2 linked regions of the Aeoliella mucimassa genome follow. The protein of the gene in region 2 binds, or shares a complex with, the protein of the main gene of each other region. Links are inferred from orthologs where the notes say so. Each region holds a gene or a part of one and is shown on either strand. Other genes may lie near its edges.

Region 1 (5,124 bases), 360 kb from region 2 along the record:
GCGTTCCCAGTCGGCCATGCCCATCCCCTGTTCAGGCCAGCCTGCGGCCCGCCAGGCTTGTCGGGCGACTTGTTGCACGACGATCGCCGGTTGGTCGGCGAGTAGCGTCAGGTTGAACTGAAGTCGATGGTTCTCCACACGCACCGTCTGCTCGACGAGGGGGGCGACGATCGACTCAAGGAGTTCACTCCATTGGTTGGCTTGTTCGGCTAACCTCAAGAGCGACCGATCGGGATCACTAGGTAGCCGCTCGCGGATGGCTGGAAGCAACTCGTTGCGGAGCCAATTTCGGGTGAAGTGCGATTCGTGATTCGACGCGTCGGTGCGATATGGCTGATCGAGTTGTTGCAGGTAGCTCTCGATCTCTTCACGCCGCACCGCGAGCAGCGGCCGGACGACCGACACGCTGGCACTCAACGATCGGACCCGGGGAATGCCGGTCAGGCCGTCGATTCCCGAGCCACGCAGCACTCGCATCAGCACAGTTTCCACCTGGTCGTCGGCCGTGTGGGCGGTGGCGATGTATCGGGCGCCGCAGCGCTCGGCTGTATTCAGTAGAAAAGCGTAGCGGGCGTCGCGGGCTGATTGCTCGGTATCAAGCTGCTCGCTTTCAGCAGGTTGGCCGAATTCGCCCCGCAGGTTGAGTGTTTGGGCTAACTGGGCAACCCAGGATTGATCGCCGTCGGAGTGCTCGCCCCGCAGGCCATGGTTAAAGTGGGCGACGATCAGCTCGCCGGAACCGGACGTTCGGCGGTGCAGCTCTGCCAGCCCTCGCAGCAGCGCAACGCTGTCGGCCCCGCCCGAAACGGCTACCACCACATGGCACGATCTCCAGGTGTTCGTGGGCCAAACGGCTTGGATGGCGTCTTGTAGCATGATCAGGCGGGCCCGCTGGGGCATCGTCGGGCTAGGCGTGGGGAGTAAGCGGTTAACTGCGGGAGTGGTTCGGGGCGAGCCGGGGCCGACCCGAATCCTGTGTTGCGGATTTCCAAGTATTTGGTAGCATACGATTTAGGACAATCTTAACCCGTTGCGGGGTTCCGCTCGTTTGGGTTGAGATTGCCCTGTAGGCGATAACGGAATTCCGTTGCCTTGTCTCCCGCTGGTGTCGTTGTGACGCGAGTTTCGGTCGGTAGGGCAATCGCTTGATAGGTACCTCAGTTGATGATCCTGAGCAAAATTGTAAACAGTATTGCGACCCGTTCGCAGCCGGCGTTTTGGCTGGTGCTGCTCGTCGTGGCTTGGCTCTGCGGCCGAGTCTCTCTGCAGCGTCCGACGCGTTGGAAGCGGACGACAAAATCGCGGCCCGCCCCGCAGGCGGTCCCTCGGCCCCCGGTGTTTGCCTTGGCAGGCTACCGGCTTTGGCCCGCGGGCATCGTAAGCGAGGCCTGGCCGCCGGGAACTGTCTGGGCTGCCATCGCCTGGTTAAAGGCATGGCTCTCTCGGGCAATAGGCGTTCGACGACTCGCGGACGATCCAGCTGGCTACTTGCCCGGCTGGCCTGCCTTTTCCCTGGTGCCGCACCACTTATCCTGTTTGCAAACAGCTTAGCTTCTCGGCCTTGGTTTCGATAACCGCTCCGCAATGGGCGGGCGATCGAACTTCTATCAAGCGCAGCCTCGGCTTGCGCTCGCGCAACCGGCGGACGGGTTCCGACCACCTGCTTCCATGAGTTGTTCGCTTGGCGGCAAAACACGCGCGAACAGCCATTTATATAGCCGTTGAAGTTTATGAAAGGGTAAAGCATGGGTACCAACCTACTGCTGCTTGCCGATGGCGAAATCATGCAGGCGGTGCTGTTCGCCGTGGCAGCGGTCGCCGGTGCTGGAGCGGTGAAGCTGATCGACTACCTGCGTCGACGCGATGTCGAGAAGGAAGCCGAACTGATACGCTCCGATGCCAAAAAAGACGCCTCGACCATGTTGAAGGAGGCAGCCGTCGAAGCCAAAGAGATGGCCCTGCAAGAGAAAGCGAAGATCGAAGACCAAATGTCGATCGTCCGCCGGGAATTGCACGAGCGCGAACGCACCATCGACAAGGCCGAGGACAATCTTCAGCAGCGAAACGACCAGCTCTCGAAGCAGGAGAAAATGGTCGAAGGCAACCAGCGGAAGCTGGCCGAGAAGCTCGAGGACGTCACTCGTCGCCAGAGCGAACTCGACAATCTGCTTGATGTCCAGCGGCAAACCCTGCACCAACTCAGTAGCCTGAGCCCCGACGAGGCCAAGGAACTGCTGCTGCAGAAGCTCGATACGGAGCTGGCCCACGAACAAGGCGTGCTGATCAAGAAACGCGAACAAGCCATCGCCGAAGCAGTGGAGCCAAAGGCCCGCGAGATGCTGATCACCTCGCTGCAGCGTTTTGCCGCTGCCCACACGGCCGACGCGACCACCAGCACGGTCGATATTCCCAACGACGACATGAAGGGTCGCATCATCGGCCGCGAAGGTCGCAACATTCGGGCGTTCGAAAAAATCACCGGCGTCGACGTCATCATCGACGACACGCCCGGCGTGGTGATCGTCAGCGCGTTCGATCCGGTCCGCCGCGAGGTGGCTCGCTTGTCGCTGGCCAAGTTGATTGCCGACGGGCGGATTCACCCCAGTCGTATCGAAGAGCTGTTTGCCGAGACCGAAAAGGAAGTCGACAAACTCATCGTCAAGTACGGCGAAGAAGCAGCCCAGGAAGCCGACGTGCACGGGCTGCACCCCAAGATCATTCAGCTGCTCGGTCGGTTGCGGTACCGCACCAGCTATAGCCAGAACGTGCTGCGGCACTCGATTGAAGTCGCCTTTGTCACCGGCATGTTGGCCGAAGAGATGGGCATGGATGGCGACCTCGCCCGCCGGGCTGGTTTGCTGCACGACATTGGCAAAGCAGCCGATCACGACGCCGAGGGTGGTCACCCGAAGATTGGTGCCGACCTGCTCAAGCGATATGGCGAGAACGAAGTAGTAGTGCACGCCGCATTGGGGCATCACGACGACATTCGTCCCGACATGCCATACACGGTGCTCACCGCCGCGGCCGATGCCTGCAGTGCTTCGCGCCCCGGTGCCCGCCGCGAGACGCTCGACCGCTACATCAAGCGGATGCAGGAACTCGAATCGATTGCTACCGGGTTCGAAGGTGTGCATCAGGCGTTCGCCATTCAGGCAGGTCGCGAAGTGCGGGTGATTGCCAACACCGAGGCCACCACCGACGAGTCGGCGGCCAAAATCTGTCGCGACATTGCGACCGCGTTCGAGCAGCAATTGACCTACCCGGGCGAGATTCGCGTGACCATGATTCGCGAGAGCCGATTCAGCGAAACGGCCAAGTAGCCCCCCGAGTATGTTTGAGTGACCAGTGGCGGAAAGTGTTCGCCCGATGGCTCTGCAGCCATCGCCATCGGCGAGCACTCGTTTGGCGGTAAGCGTGTTTTCCATTGTGCTTAAGTCGCTTTGACCTTCATCGAACCACATGACCGTATGACGTTAGGCGACAGCCTCCAGACTTTCGACCTCCGACACCCCTGCTCACTATCGTGAAACTCCTATTCATCGGCGACATCGTTGGCAAACCAGGACGCGAGATTGTCTGCCGCGTGGTGCAACCGCTCCGCGAGGCCGAGTCGTTGGACCTGGTGATTGCCAACGCCGAAAACGCAGCGGGAGGCTCCGGCCTGACGCCTGCCATTTATCGCGAACTCACCGCCGCCGGCGTGGATGCCATCACGCTTGGCGACCACGTTTATCGTCGGCGCGAAATCTACAAGACACTCGAAGCCGAGTCGAACATCGTCCGCCCGGCCAACCTGCCCGACGAAGCAGTTGGGCCTCGGTGGGCTGTGGTGCAAACCGCGTCGGGCGTGCAAGTCGCCTTCGCCTGCATGCTGGGGCGCTTGTTCATGAACCCAATCGACAGCCCCTGGCGGGCGGCCGACGCGGTGCTCGCGGCGATGCCGAGCGACGCCAAGGTTCGCTTCATCGACTTCCATGCCGAAGCGACTAGCGAGATGCAGCAGATGGGCCGCTACCTCGATGGTCGTGTGTCGGCCGTGCTCGGCACCCACACCCACGTGGCCACCGCCGACGAGTGCATTCTGCCTGGCGGGACCGCGTTTCAGTGCGATGTCGGCATGACCGGCCCGCACGAGAGCATCATCGGCCGCCGGATCGATCGCGTCCTCGAAAGCACCCTGACGTCGCGCCCGGTGCCGTTCGACGTGGCGACCGAAGATGTCCGCCTGAACGGGACCATCGTCGAAGTCGACGAATCCACCGGTCAGGCGACGGCGATCCGCCGGTTGTGCGTCGACGAGCAGCGGGCGGAGCAGCTCACCAGCTAGCAAGTTCTCGAAGCTGCTAGTCCGGCGGGTTGCTTGTGATCCACTTCCCCTCGCTTGGTACTCGTCCCCCCAGCTCGCGCGGCGTACGATACAATGGAACTTCGCCCCGCTAGTGGTGGCGGTCCGTTGGTCCCTGTCGAATTGCCTGTGTCTACTGCGAATCCTCATCGACGATTCTCCTGGTTGGAACGAACGCTGCTAGTCGCGGCTTCGTTGGTGCTCACGGTGCTGCTTGTCGCGGCCGCGATGCTGTCGCCCGACTCGCGCGGATTCGGCACCCACCAAAAACTCGGTTTCGGCGAATGCTTTGTCGTCGCCCAGTGGGGAGTGCGGTGTCCCTCGTGCGGCATGACCACTTCCTGGGCGCGATTGCTCGACGGGCAGCTTACCGCTGCGCTCGGCGCGAACGCCGGGGGAGTGCTGTTGTGCCTGGCGTCGATCGCAGCGGTCCCCTGGATGCTAGCAAGTGCCATAAAGGGACAATGGTGGTATTTACGTCCCACGGCCAGTTTGGTACTACCCGCTTTCGCCGTGCTGGTGCTGGTGCTCCTTGTGCAATGGATGCAGCACACCGGACTGGCGTTGCTACGACATGGATGGTCGTAGTAAACGGAAGATCGCGACTCGCCAGCAAGGCAACGCCAGCTTGGTTTCGCGATGATCCAACCAACCCGGATAAGGACTTTCCCTCTCCACCAAATTGGTCGTAGGCAACGTGAGTTGTCGCCGGCCCCTGACTCCTCTACCCCCTTAGGATAACGATGGACCGTTCTCCGATCATGCGACATACATGC
Region 2 (5,541 bases):
AAGAACGCATCGAGTGGGAATCTATTTTCGCGGTGTGGCGTAGTCGCAAGTCGTTGGCAGGTAACAGGTTGCATCAACACCTCCACGGAAAGTGCCCAAAATAGATTCCCATAGGTGGGAAACTATTCTTGGGAGGATTCAGGATTCGGGGGGCAGGGGAGTTTGGGATTTATGATTTCTGAATGATGATTTCTGACTTACGGATGTCATTCTGAGGGAGCTTCCGGCGACTGAAGAATCTCGGCTTGCCACTTCGAGCGTGTTACCCACACGCGCAGCAACGAACGTCCACGCAGGCAACCCTTTGTCTGCGCGTCGCTAGTCGTTCGAGTTCAAAACAAGCATCACATCGCAATCACCTCCAATCACTAAAAAGCCAACAGCCAACAGCCGAGAGCTGATAGCCGAAAGCCACATCACCTGTCCATTAGAACACCATCAGTGGCCAAATTCCAGCGAAAAGTGGTCACTTTGAATCGCCGTTTTGCCCCTCGATCCCGCAACCGAAAGCGACGAGCGATTCCCCGCCTGTTCAAGCGTGCCAGCAAGATCCGCACCTCTCCGCGGCCCTGCTTGATTGCCCTCGTTCTGCTCGGAGCGGGGCCTGCCGAAGTATCGCGCGACCTGCCTTGAACGGCGACGGGCACCAGAGGTTGCTAGCGACGGGGTGAACCTGCCAAAATTGCAGACAGGGGGGTTGTGACCGCCAGCATGCGCGTTAAACTACTGGGCTTAGCAGCGACGTGTGATTGAAAGTCAAATGTAACCCTATATGATGCAAGGGCATCGGGCCCTTGGGAAAAGGAGTGAAGCGCCCCCCGTGATGCCAGAGCCGTAGGAAGTTCCGGCTCCATCGGGTCGGAGAAATCCAGGGCGCGACTCATTAGGGGTGGCTGGACGCCAGGAACACGAAGCACCGGTATTTTTTGTTGTGTAAAAGTCAGAGATAGATAATAGGTATCGAGCATGCCGCTTACGAAGGAACGGAAAGAACAGCTGATCGGCGATTTTGGACGCAAGGGCGAAGACTCAGGTTCGCCAGAAGTCCAAATTGCGCTGCTTACCAGCCGTATCAGCCAAATGACCGAGCATATGCAGCAGCACCCGAAGGACTATTCAAGTCGCCGGGGATTGCTTCGTATGGTCAGCCGCCGTCGCCGGTTGCTCGACTACGTGAAGCGGCACAATCCGCAGCTGTATCTCGATTTGCTACGTCGGCTTGAGATTCGTAAGTAATCTCTTCGTTTCGCGACGTATCACAGCAGCCTGGTGTTTCTCACTGTCAACGCGTATGCGTTGACAGGCCGGGACTGCTGGTCATTTCTCAAAGATCGCCCCACTTGATCTGGTCCTCTATCCGCATCGGCGGAAGCAGAGGCTAGTGCTCTGTGCTTGTTTGGGGGCTCGTCGCGCCTTTTCCCACAGCCAACGTTGTCCGTCGGTAATAACGAAAGAAAAAGAACTGTGAATCGAGTTAAAGTAGAAAAACAAATTGGACGCCAAGTGCTGAGTATCGAGACCGGCGCGCTGGCGAAGCAGGCGGCGGGTTCCTGTTTGGTGCAATATGGCGAAACCGTGGTGCTGGTTGCAGCCGCCCACAGCGATCCTCGTCCTGGTACTGACTTCTTCCCCCTTACTTGCGACTACCGCGAGCGTCATGCCGCGGCTGGTAAGTTCCCCGGTGGCTTCCTGAAACGTGAAGGCCGCCCCACGACTAAAGAAACACTGACTGCCCGCCTGATCGACCGTCCCATTCGCCCCATGTTCGCCGACGGCTTCATGGACGAAGTGCAGGTGCAGGCGTTCGTCATGTCGAGCGATCGCCAGACCGATGGCGACATCCTGGCGATGAATGGTGCCAGTGCTTCGCTGGCGATTTCGCATCTTCCGTTCCAAGGCCCTCTTGGTTCGGTACGACTCGGCCAGGTGGATGGCGAGTTTGTCGCTTTCCCAACTGCCGACGAGTTGGAGTTCAGCGACCTCGACCTGATTGTTTCGGGCACCAAAGATGCCATTCTGATGATCGAAGGCTTCGCTCGCGAAATGCCGGAAGATCGCATGGTAGAAGCATTGCTCGAAGCTCATCGCTACGTTGGCATGCTCTGTGACCTGCAGCTCGAATTGGTCGAGAAGGTGCAGCCGCAGAAGATGGACTTTATTCCTCCGGCCGACGACGGATTGTGGGACAAGCTCACCGAGCAGTTCTACGATAAGCTCTTCGCCGCGAAGAAGACCGAAGGCAAAGCCGATCGTGCAGCCGCCTGCAGCAGCGTGAAGGAAGAAGCCCTGGCGGCTTTGATTCCCGATCCCGCCGCAGAAGGTGCCTTTACCATGGGCTCGTTCGGCAAGAACTGGCACGACCTGGAAGAGAAGGTGGTCCGCGATCAGATTCTCGCTGGTACCCGCTCCGATGGACGCGACAGCAAGACCCTGCGTGCGATTGAGTGCGAAGTCGACGTGCTGCCTCGCGTGCATGGTTCGGCGATCTTCCAACGTGGTGAGACCCAAGCACTGATCACCGTGACGCTCGGCACCGGCCGCGACGAACAACGTGTTGATGGCCTGTTCGAAGAGTACTCCAAGCGATTCATGCTGGATTACAACTTCCCCTCCTTCTCGGTGGGCGAGTGCCGCCCGATTCGTGGCCCCGGACGTCGCGAAATTGGTCACGGCATGTTGGCCGAACGCAGCGTGAATCCCATTCTGCCGGACCACGACGACTTCCCCTATACGATTCGCGTGATCTCCGACATCACCGAGTCGAATGGTTCGAGCTCGATGGCCAGCGTCTGTGGTGCCACCCTTGGTCTGATGGCCGCTGGTGTGCCGATTTCGAATCCCGTGGCTGGTATCTCGACCGGTCTGGTCAAAGAAGGCGATAACTTCGTGCTGCTGACCGACATCATCGGCGACGAAGATCACTACGGCGACATGGACTTCAAGATTGCCGGTACCCAAAACGGTATCACCGGTATCCAGCTCGACCTGAAGATCAAAGGCATCAGCGAAGAGATTATCCGCGGCACGCTCACGCAGTCGCGTGAAGCTCGCATGGAAATCTTGCGGTCGATGCTTACCACCATTCAGCGTCCTCGCACCAACACCGCTTCTTCGGCACCGCGTTTGGTTCGCACGAACATCGTGCCCGATAAGATCGGCATGTTGATCGGTCCTGGTGGTAAGAACATCCGTTCGATTCAGGAAGATACCGGTTCGCAAATCGATATCGATGAGGATGGTACCGTGACGATCGCAGCCGCTGACGAAGCCGCCTTGAAGGCAGCGTTGGCGAGGGTCGAGGCCGTAACGGCCACGGTGCAAGTCGGTCGTATTTACGACGGCAAGGTGACCAGCATCAAGGACTTTGGTGCGTTCATCGAGATCCTGCCTGGCAAAGATGGTTTGTGCCACATCAGCGAACTGTCGAACGATTACGTCTCCAGCGTGTCCGACATCCTGAACGTCGGCGATCCGATTCAAGTGAAGGTGATCGCGGTCGACGAACAAGATCGCGTTAAGCTCAGCCGCAAGGCTGTGCTGGCCGAGCAAGAGTCGGAAGACGAGCCCGCACCCGCTGAATAGCGGCGTCGGGGACGGAATTAATCCAATCCGGCGAAGCCGCGGGTGGTTACACGCCCGCGGCTTCGTCTTTACTCCCTGGTAAATGGTGATTCCCCAACTCCGATGTCCGAGCAAACTGCCACCGCTGTCCAACGCTTGATGGATCAGTACACCGAGATCGCTCGGTTGGCGGGAGCCCTGGCGCATGAGATCAAGAATCCGCTCTCGACGATTCGGCTGAATCTGCAACTGCTGGCCGAAGATATCGAAGACGAGCCGTCGCCCCACCAGCAACGTTCGCTGCGTCGAGTCACAACGATGCAGAACGAATGCCGCCGACTGCAGGGATTGCTCGACGACTTTCTGAACTTCGCCAAGGTGCGGCAGCTCACGCTGCGACCGACGAACCTCAATAAGGAGCTGGATGACCTGCTCGATTTCTTCGTGCCCGAAGCGGAGGAAGCAGGCGTGGAGGTCGTGCGGTATCTCGATCGCGAGTTGCCCACGGTATTGCTCGATCGCGAGTCGTTCCGCGGAGCGGTGCTCAACCTGCTGCTGAATGCCAAGCAGGCGATGCCCAACGGCGGCCAGCTTACCGTTGCCACGACGTCGGAGGGAGATTGGGTGCTGGTGCACCTGATCGACACCGGCACTGGCATGGACGATCGCACGGCCGCGCGGATGTTCGAGACCTTCTTCTCGACCAAGCCGGGCGGGTCGGGGCTGGGATTGCCGACCACCAGCAAGATTATCGAAGCCCACGGCGGGGCGATTCGCGTTGAGACCGAAGTCGATCGTGGCACGCATTTCACGATTACGTTGCCGGTTCCTCCGCGCCTGGCAGCCCAGGCGGCCACCGTTCAGCAACTCGATATTCCCACCTAACAAGGCATTGTTTCTCCCTCTGGTTTCATTGATCACGAAGTAGCCTTTTTACTGTCATCATGGCTAAAAGTAAGAACGCACAAGTTGGACCTCCCATCAATGTCCTGGTGGTCGACGACGACCAGGCCCATGCCGAGACGATTGCCGATAGCCTGACGAGCCAAGGCTACGACTGCACGATTGCCACCTCGGGTGCGGACGGAGCCGATCTGATCGAGCGTCGCTCGTTCGAAATCGTGGTGACCGATCTCAAGATGCCGAAGTTCGGCGGGCTGGAATTGCTGGCCAAGGCTAAGAACGACTTGCCCGACGCCGAGGTGATTCTGGTGACCGGGCATGGCACGATTGAAACCGCCGTGGAGGCGATGCGCGAAGGGGCTTCGCACTTTTTGCTTAAGCCGCTCGATTTGGGGCAGCTTCGCAGCGTGGTCGACAACGCCGCGCGGGCGCAGCACTTGCGACGGGCCAATGCGGAGTTGAATCGTCGACTCGATGAGAAGTTCGGCTTCGAAAACCTGATCGGCAACAGCCCACCGATGCGCGACCTGACCGAAAGGCTCCGCCGCATCGCTCCGACCGACGCAACCGTGTTGATCGAAGGCGAAACCGGCACCGGCAAGGAGTTGGTCGCCCAGGCGATTCATCAGAACAGCCCCCGCAAGAATCGCCACTTCGTGGGACTTAACTGCGCAGCGCTGAGCGAGCACATTCTCGAAGGCGAATTGTTCGGCAGTGTGCCGGGGGCGTTCACCGACGCCCGCGACCGCATGGGTAAGTTCGAATACGCCGACGGTGGAACGCTGTTTCTCGACGAAGTGGGCGACATGCCGGTGCCGACGCAGATCAAATTGCTGCGGGTGCTGGAGAGTCGCGAGATCACCCGCGTCGGTTCGAACGAGACCGTGAAAGTCGATGTGCGCATCTTGTCGGCCACCAACCGCAATCTGGAAGAGGCCGTAGCCAGCGGTGATTTTCGCGAGGATCTGTACCACCGACTCAAGGTTATCAGCCTGAAGCTGCCGAGCCTGGCCGAGCGTACCGAGGACATTCCGCTGCTGATCGATCACTTCATGAAGATCCACGCCCAGCGGCATG

What was found. The genes of interacting proteins can lie anywhere in the genome.
Region 1: pnp (region 2) and rny share a complex: the UniProt entries of both Bacillus subtilis proteins name them as parts of the possible RNA degradosome complex. The link is inferred for Aeoliella mucimassa from one-to-one orthologs.

What each region holds. Positions count from the first base shown.
Region 1 is NZ_CP036278.1:1,695,655-1,700,778, forward strand. Bases 1,040-4,034 are described here. They hold rny (ribonuclease Y), read left to right. Parts: upstream 1,040-1,745; coding sequence 1,746-3,323; downstream 3,324-4,034. Other genes in these bases: Pan181_RS06810 (TIGR00282 family metallophosphoesterase), read left to right, coding at 3,527-4,034. Also shown: tRNA lysidine(34) synthetase TilS, read right to left, coding at 1-900; more of Pan181_RS06810, read left to right, coding at 4,035-4,330; Pan181_RS06815 (DUF2752 domain-containing protein), read left to right, coding at 4,478-4,936; Pan181_RS06820 (hypothetical protein), read left to right, coding at 5,092-5,124. UniProt on the Bacillus subtilis protein: Endoribonuclease that initiates mRNA decay. Initiates the decay of all SAM-dependent riboswitches, such as yitJ riboswitch. Involved in processing of the gapA operon mRNA, it cleaves between cggR and gapA.
Region 2 is NZ_CP036278.1:2,055,323-2,060,863, forward strand. What follows is about bases 1,057-4,023. They hold pnp (polyribonucleotide nucleotidyltransferase), read left to right. Parts: upstream 1,057-1,464; coding sequence 1,465-3,582; downstream 3,583-4,023. Other genes in these bases: rpsO (30S ribosomal protein S15), read left to right, coding at 1,057-1,236; Pan181_RS08270 (two-component system sensor histidine kinase NtrB), read left to right, coding at 3,685-4,023. Also shown: more of rpsO, read left to right, coding at 967-1,056; more of Pan181_RS08270, read left to right, coding at 4,024-4,446; Pan181_RS08275 (sigma-54-dependent transcriptional regulator), read left to right, coding at 4,506-5,541. UniProt on the Bacillus subtilis protein: Involved in mRNA degradation. Catalyzes the phosphorolysis of single-stranded polyribonucleotides processively in the 3'- to 5'-direction. Necessary for competence development in Bacillus subtilis.